DNA from 4 places in the Streptomyces sp. NPDC050759 genome. Region 1 is predicted to be linked to each of the others. Evidence: riboswitches for the same ligand, from Rfam matches in the RefSeq annotation. Region 1 holds a riboswitch; each other region holds the start of a gene.
What was found. A riboswitch is a leader RNA that binds a small molecule or an ion and turns the genes downstream of it on or off. The one in region 1 is predicted to bind S-adenosylmethionine.
Positions count from the first base shown of each region.

Region 2: linked by a shared signal. The riboswitch ahead of ACIBJB_RS41240 (putative leader peptide) and the one ahead of thrC (threonine synthase) in region 1 are both predicted to bind S-adenosylmethionine.
Region 3: linked by a shared signal. The riboswitch ahead of ACIBJB_RS00805 (aminotransferase class V-fold PLP-dependent enzyme) and the one ahead of thrC (threonine synthase) in region 1 are both predicted to bind S-adenosylmethionine.
Region 4: linked by a shared signal. The riboswitch ahead of ACIBJB_RS14485 (amino acid ABC transporter permease) and the one ahead of thrC (threonine synthase) in region 1 are both predicted to bind S-adenosylmethionine.

Region 1 covers NZ_JBITGI010000022.1:151,030-153,222, forward strand. The annotation lists gene ACIBJB_RS42070 (glucosyl-3-phosphoglycerate synthase) at 1-921, opposite strand, end outside; SAM riboswitch class I at 1,059-1,217, shown strand; gene thrC (threonine synthase) at 1,235-2,193, shown strand, end outside.
Region 2 covers NZ_JBITGI010000021.1:151,774-153,966, forward strand. The annotation lists gene ACIBJB_RS41235 (DUF1684 domain-containing protein) at 41-865, opposite strand; gene ACIBJB_RS41240 (putative leader peptide) at 1,074-1,196, opposite strand; SAM riboswitch class IV at 1,224-1,333, opposite strand; gene ACIBJB_RS41245 (hypothetical protein) at 1,344-1,592, opposite strand; gene ACIBJB_RS41250 (hypothetical protein) at 1,670-1,903, opposite strand.
Region 3 covers NZ_JBITGI010000001.1:178,982-181,174, reverse strand. The annotation lists gene trpD (anthranilate phosphoribosyltransferase) at 1-600, shown strand, start outside; SAM riboswitch class IV at 672-788, shown strand; gene ACIBJB_RS00805 (aminotransferase class V-fold PLP-dependent enzyme) at 909-2,193, shown strand, end outside.
Region 4 covers NZ_JBITGI010000004.1:214,523-216,715, reverse strand. The annotation lists gene ACIBJB_RS14490 (glutathione S-transferase family protein) at 1-567, shown strand, start outside; SAM riboswitch class IV at 633-742, shown strand; gene ACIBJB_RS14485 (amino acid ABC transporter permease) at 1,079-2,062, shown strand; gene ACIBJB_RS14480 (amino acid ABC transporter ATP-binding protein) at 2,059-2,193, shown strand, end outside.

The DNA of each region.
Region 1 (2,193 bases):
CTCCGCGATCTCCACCATCGGCGGCCGCTCCTCCGTGTCCACGGAGTACGTACGCGGCTCGAAGCCGTCCCGGCCCCGCTCGAACTGGGTGAGGGAGGGCCGGATCATATGGCCGCGGGCCAGCCTCAGCTGGGCGGTGCGGTAGATCGCGGCGGACATCCGGCCCAGGGCCTGCCCGTCCTGGTGACGGTGCTTGCGCACACCGACGTCGACCTGGGCGAGCGCGTCCAGGCCCACCAGGTGCAGGGCGTCGACCAGCATGCCCAGTTCGACGCCGTAGCCGACGGGGAACGGGAGCTGTTCCAGCAGCGAGCGCCGGGCCGCGTACTCGCCGCCCAGCGGCTGCACGAAACCGGCCAGCTGCGGCCAGTGCATGTTCAGCAGCGGGCGCGCCATCAGCTCGGTCACCCGGCCGCCCTGCCCGGCAGCGCCGCCCAGCGGACGGTCGTACATGCCCTTGACCAGGTCGACCTCGGGGTCGGTGAGCAGCGGGCCCACGATGCCGGAGACGAAGTCCGAGGAGAACTCCTTCAGGTCGGCGTCGATGAAACAGACGATGTCCCCCGAGGTGGCGAGCAGGGAGCGCCACAGGACCTCGCCCTTGCCGGGCACGGCGGGTATGCGCGGGAGGATGTCGTCGCGGTGGACGACCCGCGCACCGGCCGCGGCGGCGACCTCGGAGGTGCGGTCGGTCGATCCCGAGTCGACGACGACGATCTCGTCGACGAGCGGGACCTGCTGCATGAGGTCATGACGGATCACGGAGACGATGTCACCGACCGTCTCCTCCTCGTTGAGGGCGGGCAGGACAACACTGACCGTCCGGCCCGTGCCCCGCTTCGCCGCCATGATCCGGTGCAGCGGGCGATCGGTCACGGACCAGGAACGCGTGGCCAGCCAGCGCTCGACTTCGTTCAGCACAGTGCGCGGCTCCTCTGCCTTTGATCCATCTCGCGGTTCGGACGTCTCTCTCAACTGTCCTGGCCGTCGGTTACAGTCTTGAACAACGCGGATGACCATCGCATGTCCTGGGTGGCCCGTCGTTCACAACTTCATACCGCTCATCCAGAGGGGCAGAGGGATACGGCCCGATGAAGCCCCGGCAACCCTCCAGTCGGTTCTCGTAGCGATCGCTGACGATCGTTTCCGCGAGGCTCCCGACTCGGGAAGGTGCCAAATCCGTCTCACGGCGAGATGCGTCGTGAGGAAGATGAGGAGAAAGGGCCTCGCCTCCATGGCTGTGCAGACTGTTGCAAGCACCACGAACTCCGTCGACCTTGGTCCCGCCGCGGCGCTGAGCTGCCGCGAATGCGGCCACCGCGTCCCGCTCGGCCCGGTCTTCGCCTGCGAGGAGTGTTTCGGCCCGCTCGAGATCGCGTACGACTTCTCGGCCTACGACACCGAGGAGCTCCGCAAGCAGATCGAGGCGGGACCCGCGAACATCTGGCGCTACGCCCCGCTGCTGCCCGTCCCCGCGGACGTGGCGGACAAGCCGAACATCAACCCCGGCTGGACCAAGCTCGTCAAGGCCGACAACCTCGCCCGCGAGCTGGGTGTCGACGCCGGCAAGCTCTTCGTGAAGGACGACTCCGGCAACCCGACGCACTCCTTCAAGGACCGGGTCGTCGCGCAGGCCATCGAGGCCGCTCGCGTCTTCGGCTTCACCACACTCTCCTGCTCCTCCACCGGCAACCTCGCCGGCGCCGTGGGTGCCGCCGCGGCCCGGGCCGGGTTCCGTTCCTGCGTGTTCATCCCGCACGACCTGGAGCAGGGCAAGGTCGTCATGGCCGCGATCTACGGCGGCGAGCTCGTCGGTATCGAGGGCAACTACGACGACGTGAACCGCTTCTGCTCCGAGCTGATCGGCGACCCGGCCGGCGAGGGCTGGGGCTTCGTCAACGTGAACCTGCGGCCGTACTACGCGGAGGGGTCCAAGACCCTGGCGTACGAGATCTGCGAGCAGCTGGGCTGGCAGCTCCCCGACCAGCTGGTCGTGCCGATCGCCTCCGGCTCGCAGCTCACGAAGATCGACAAGGGGCTGCAGGAGCTGATCAAGCTCGGGCTCGTCGAGGACAAGCCGTACAAGATCTTCGGCGCGCAGGCCGAGGGGTGCTCGCCGGTGTCGGTCGCGTACAAGGCGGGCCACGACGTGGTCCGGCCCCAGAAGCCGAACACCATCGCCAAGTCCCTCGC
Region 2 (2,193 bases), on a different contig from region 1:
CGCCCCTCTTGGTCGTGGTCGTCTCGGTGGCGCCAGGTGCTCAGGACCCGCCCCGCTCGCGGGGGATCCTCTCCCCGGCCTCGATCGCCACGGGCAGCCGGTTCTCGGCCGGCGGCAGCGGGCAGGTGGCCAGATCGGTGTAGGCGCACGGCAGGTTCGCCGCCCTGTTGAAGTCCAGGACGACCGTGCCGTCGGCGGCGGGCGGGTCGAGGGCGAGGGCCCGGTTGGCCGCGTAGGTGGTGACCCCGGAGGTCGCGTCGGTGAACAGCACCAGCAGACTGCCCGGAGCGTGTCCGGAGAACGCGGTCAGGGCCAACTCCCGTCCGTCCAGCTCGAATTCGATCCGCCCCGGCGCGTCGTACACGTGCTCAAGGCCCTCGACCGCGGCGCCCACGGTAGTGGGCCGCGGCTCGTCGAAGGCCGTGTACCGGCCGGTCACGGACCAGCGCGGGTGCGGGGCGTAGGCGGGGGTGCCGGTGAAGGCGGCGCGCAGGGGTGCCTCCGGGTGCCGGGGACGGACGATGTCGTGTCCGCCGCGCTTGGCCACCTCGATCACCGCGTCGCCCCAGGCCACGTTCACTCCGCCGCGCTCCGGCAGCACCCCGAAGCGGTGCTCGCCGCGCACGGGGGTGCCGTCGACGACCAGTTCCTCGCCGTCGTCGAGGACCACGACGACCCCGTCGGCGCCGGTCGACCAGGAGCCCGGAGCGTCGGGGAAGCGCTGCGGCTCGTCGACGAGCCAGTGCAGGCCGGTGATCGCGAGGAATCCGTGCGGGTCGGCCAGGCGTGCCTCCTGCCTGGTGTGCCACTCCTGCCAGTCGTGGGCGAAGGCGGACAGGTCTGCGGGGGTGTCCTGAACGGTCATGCGTGCTCCTTCTACGGATGCGGGCATGGAGATGAGGGGATGGTGTCGCTCACGAAAGGAGCGGCACGGTGTGAGAGCGCCGAGAGGGAACAGGCTCAGGAGTTGCCGCGGGTGTCAAAACCGGCGGTGAGCGGCTTCAGACGTACCAGCGGTGAGCGGCTTCAGGCGCACCAGCGGTGAACGTCTTCAGACGGTCGACGGGACCCAGTCAGCCATGACACAGGCAGCTGGTGATGCGCTGCAGGTCGATGTGACGTCGACGGGAGAAGCGGGGGAGAGTCGCCGTAGCCGGAATGGAGGAACTCGAGACGCTGCTGTACCGCACGCTCACTCCTCCTTGTCCGGCCCCTGCGACGGAGCCACGCGCTTGCCGGGTCGGCGACCCGGCCGGGCTTTCACCTGGAGCACCCCACCGCGTCGGAGGGTTGCCGGTCAGCAAGCCAGGGCTTGATGCTGACACTCAATGCCATGTGAAACGTTATCTACCTCCGTCGTAATCAGTCAACGGGGCCCGGGTGTCCTGGTCCGGGTAGCTGAGGACGGGTTGACGGGCCGTGAGGCGGGGGCGCAGCAGTGACAGGACGGCGGCCGCGGTGAGCAGAGCGGCACAGAGGAGAGTCGCGTGGGCGAATGCCGTACGGGGGCCGCCGGTTGATCCCGACGTGCCGTGCAGATAGCTCCCGGAGATGGCGCTCAGGGCGACGGCCGCGGCGATCCGCTGGGCCATCTGGAGAATGCCACCGGCGACTCCCGCGGCCTCGGCCGGGGCATGCTGAAGAACCAGGGCCTGGTTGGGGGAGACGGTCAGCCCGGCGGCGGCACCGGACAGGAGCTGAACGGCGGCGAGCAGCAGAGGGAGCGCGGTGCGCGGCGCGGCGAGGGCGACGGCCGCGCCGCCGGGTTCCGGACGACGACTTGTCCTGGACCGGGGACGGGGACCGGCTTCTGCGTGACCGCGAAGTCCTCGGGCCGTGGCAGCCCGTCGGGGATGTCGGCCAGCAGAATCTCACGGGTCGTGGAGGGCAGGACATCGGCCATGTCGGGGCTCCTGGACGGGTTGGAGGGTGAGCGCGGTCTGTGCAGCCGGACCGGTCCGGCTGGAGGCGCGCAGACGCTAACCCCTGACGTGCGCGTCAAAGGCAAGGCGGTTGCGGTCACCGGCACGAGAGCAACTTGTCTACGTGCAGGGCAAGTCGCCCGCCCCATACGGTGCTGACGCGAATGAGCGGCTGCCGCCCGTCGCGCGCCACGGGAGCAGACGGATCGGGGAGGTGCGACTCCTGCTGTCTGGCGCACAAGATGGCGCAGTGCCCTCGTGCCGACTGTGT
Region 3 (2,193 bases), on a different contig from region 1:
GCCGAGGAGGCCGGGATCACCTTCTGCTTCGCGATCAAGTTCCACCCGGCGCTGCGTCATGTGGCCGCCGCACGAGGGCAGTTGGGGATCCGGACCACCTTCAACGCGCTCGGTCCGCTGACCAACCCGGCCAAGGTGAAGGCGCAGGCCGTGGGCGTCGCCGACCCCCGCCTGGCGCCGCTCATCGCCGGCGTCCTGGCCGAGCGGGGCAACTCCTCCCTCGTCTTCCGCGGCGACGACGGTTTCGACGAGCTGACCACGACGTCCACGTCCCGGGTGTGGGTCGTGCGCGACGGCAAGGTCACCGAGCAGAGCTTCGACCCGCGGGACGTCGGCCTCGAGCTGGTCCCGGTGGAGGCACTGCGGGGCGCGGACCCGTCGTACAACGCGGAGGTCGCGCGGCGGCTGCTGGACGGCGAGAAGGGCCCGGTCCGGGACGCCGTACTGCTGAACTCGGCGGCGGCGCTGGTGGCGCTGGACCCGGGTTCGGGGACGCTGGCCGAGCAGATCGGCGCCGCGATGACGAGGGCCGCCGAGTCGATCGACTCCGGGTCCGCCAGGCGCACGTTGGATCGCTGGGTGGCCGCGAGCAACGCGTAGCGGGCATCGCGGTCCCGTCATCCGGACACGGGTTGCGGGACCGCGATCACCTCACGTACGTTTCTGAACCAGGTCATGAGTGACAGTCATGAGGCCCCGGCCGACTGTCCGGCAACCCTCCGTCCGTGGCGGGGTGCCCCGGGTGAAGACCAGGCCGTAGGCAGCGAGGTCTACGGCAAGCGCGGGCCCCTCTCGAAACCAGGGGTCCTGGTCATTCGAGGGAGTCTTCCGTGAGCAAGCGAATGCGATAGGGCGCCGAGCCCCGCCTCCGCACACCCATCTCACCTTTCTTGTCACGGGAGTTCCCCATGTCTGTCTCCACCGCTGCCCCCGCCCGGACCATTTGTGCCCAGCTGCCCGTTCTGGGCCGGGATGTCACCGTCCCGCTCGTCACCGGCGGCGAGGTCACCTACGCGGCCCTCGACTACGCGGCCAGCGCCCCCGCCCTCCAGCGGGTCTGGGACGACGTGGCGGCCTACGCGCCCTACTACGGCAGCGTGCACCGCGGCGCCGGCTACCTCTCGCAGCTGTCGACCGACCTCTTCGAGAACGCCCGCAGGACCGTCACCGAGTTCCTCGACTGCCGCGACGACGACCAGCTGGTCTTCACCCGGTCGACCACCGACTCGCTCAACCTCCTCGCCGCCGCCCTCCCCGCCGACTGCCAGGTCTTCGTCTTCGAGACCGAGCACCACGCCTCGCTGCTGCCGTGGCAGGACGCCCGCGTCACCTACCTCGACGCGCCGCGCACCCCGCGGCAGGCCGTCGAGACCCTGGAGAAGGCCCTCGCCGACCGCGACCCCCAGGGCCCGGCCCTGGTCTGCGTCACCGGTGCCTCCAACGTCACCGGTGAGCTGTGGCCCGTACGGGAGCTTGCGGCGGCCGCTCACTCCCACGGCGCCCGCATCGTGCTCGACGCGGCCCAGCTGGCCCCGCACCACCCGCTGAGCGTCCGTGACCTCGACGTCGACTGGGTCGCCTTCTCCGGCCACAAGCTCTACGCCCCCTTCGGCTCGGGCGTCCTGGCCGGCCGCGCCGACTGGCTGCAGGCCGCGGATCCCTACCTCGCGGGCGGCGGCGCCAGCCGCAAGGTCACACGGCGCGAGGACGGGGGAGTGGACGTGGAGTGGCACGAGAGCGCCGCCCGCCACGAGGCCGGCTCGCCGAACGTCATCGGCGCCTACTCCATCGCCTCCGCCTGCCGGGCGCTCACCGAGGCCGGCTTCGACACCCTGGTCGCCCGCGAGCAGCACCTGATCGAGAAGGTGCGGGCGGGCCTCGCCGAGGTCCCCGAGGTCCGCGTGCTCTCGCTCTTCGGCGACGACGCCCCCCGCGTCGGCGTGCTCTCCTTCGTCGTCGAGGGCTGGAACAGCTCCCACTTCGCCGCCGCCCTCTCCGCCGAGTACGGCATCGGCGTCCGCGACGGCCTCTTCTGCGCCCACCCCCTCGTCCGCACCCTCCTCGGCAGCGACCCGCAGTCCCAGGGCGAGTGCGGCGCCCCCGAGGCCGCGCCCGGCGAGAAGTCGCTCAACGCGATCCGGGTGAGCTTCGGCGCGGGCACACCGGACGAGCACGTGGAGCGGTTCGTGCGGG
Region 4 (2,193 bases), on a different contig from region 1:
GCGCCGGTGCTCAGCGACGACTGGTCCGGACGGATCGTGAGCACGTACGCCCCGGACATCATGCGCGACCTCGCCCGCCGCTTCGCCACCGGCGGTCCGACCCTCCACCCGTGCGGGGCGGAGTCGGAGATCGAGGCCGTGGAGCGGATGTGCGCGGACGGGATCGAGGAGGCGGCGCAGCGGGCGGGGTCGGCCGGCCAGGAGCCGGCGGAATGTGAGAGCGCGCTGACCACGCTGCTGGACAACCTCGGCGCCCTCGACCGCTGGCTGGTCGGCCGCGCCTACCTGATCCGCGACGAAGTCACCGCCGCCGACGTCGAGTTGTGGGCCGCCCTGGTCCAGCTCGACACCGTGCACCGCAACCATCTGGACGCCGCCGCCGTCCAGCGCATCGCCGACCATCCCACCCTTTGGGCCTACGCCCGCCGGCTCGCCGCCCACCCGGCCTTCGGCAGGCACCTCGACCTCGACGGCATCGAACGCCGCCACCACGCCCACTGCCAGGGCCTGGAGGCCGCCGGAGCGGCCGTCCAGATCCTCGACTGGGCGGCCCACGCCACCCGTTAGCCGTTCCATCAGGTGGACCGGCGTTGACATACGTTCGAGCCATTGTCTTGACTACTGCCCAGAACGGTCATGAGCGTCAGCGACAAGCCCTGGCTTGCTGACCGGCAACCCTCGCACCGCGGTGGGGTGCCCCAGGTGACGACCGGACCGGATGACGTTTCGGTAAGCGCGAGGCCCACAGGGCCGGAACAGTGACGGTGACGCCATGTACGCAGCTCCCAGGACGGCCACGCGCCGCCCGCAGGGCTGCGTACGGCCGTACCCGAACCCTCTCGTCGCCGATCGCGCCGTCGATCTGCTCCGCGTGAACAGCGCACTGTGTACCGCACCGGGCCGTGCCCGCTGTCGAGGCTGACCCTCCGCCTCCGCAGCCCCCGCGTTCCTGACGAACACCGCGCCCGCGGTGTGCCGTCGTCCGCCCAGCCCCCGGTGCCCGAGCGTCCCGTACTGCCGAAGTAGTACGCGTGTTCGCCGTGCCCCAGGGGACACCCGACTCCGCCGGAGCCCCCTCATGAGTGAACTCCCAGGTGCCGCAGTGTCCGTCACCGAGGCACCGCCCCAGCCCGACACCCCGTCAAAGCCCTTGGCAGCGCAGCGAGTTCTGCCGCTGAGGCGACCGGGCCGCTGGATCGCCAGCGCCGTCGTCCTGGTCCTGATGGCCCAGTTCGTCCACGGCCTGGTGACCAACCCGTTCTACCAGTGGGACCGGTTCGGCTACTGGTTCCTGCGGCCGACCGTCCTCGACGGGCTTGTGATCACCCTGGAAGTCACCGCCTACAGCGCGGTCCTCGGCCTCCTCGGCGGCATTCTGCTCGCCCTGGCCCGGCTCTCGAAGAGCCCGGTGCTGCGGGCGGTGAGCTGGACCTATGTGTGGGCTCTGCGCTCCATTCCCCTGATCGTCCTTCTGCTGTTCCTCTACAACTTCAGCGCCCTGTACAAGACGCTGAGCGTCGGCGTCCCCTTCGGGCCGGCCTTCTTCTCCTTCGACGAGTCTCGGCTCGCCACCGACATGGTCATCGCGGTGATCGGCCTCAGCCTCAATGAGGCCGCCTACGCCGCGGAGGTCGTCCGTGGCGGCATCCTCTCCGTCGACCAGGGCCAGCACGAAGCGGCCTCGGCACTCGGGCTGCCCAAGGGCTACCAGTTCCGGAAGATCGTCTTCCCGCAGGCATTGCGCTCGATCACCCCCAACTACGTCAACCAGCTCATCGGCCTCGTCAAGAGCACCTCGCTGGTCTTCTACGTCTCGCTGCTCGACCTGTTCGGCACCGTGCAGTCCATGGGCTCCACCTACCCCGGCGACATCGTGCCGCTGCTCCTGGTCGCCACCGTCTGGTACCTGATCCTCACCAGCGCGGTGTCCGTCGTTCAGTTCTATGTCGAGCGGTACTACGCCCGGGGCGCCACCCGCTCCCTGCCGCCGACCCCGCTCCAGAAACTGCGCGCCGGTCTCACCGACCTGCGGGCCCGCATGCGCAGGGAGGCCGCCGTATGACCGCCGCGACAGCCGTCGAGGTGCACGGTGTGCACAAGTGGTACGGCGCCCACCGGGTCCTGGACGGTGTCGACCTGACCGTGCGCCCCGGCGAGGTCACCGTCATCCTCGGCCCGTCGGGGTCCGGGAAG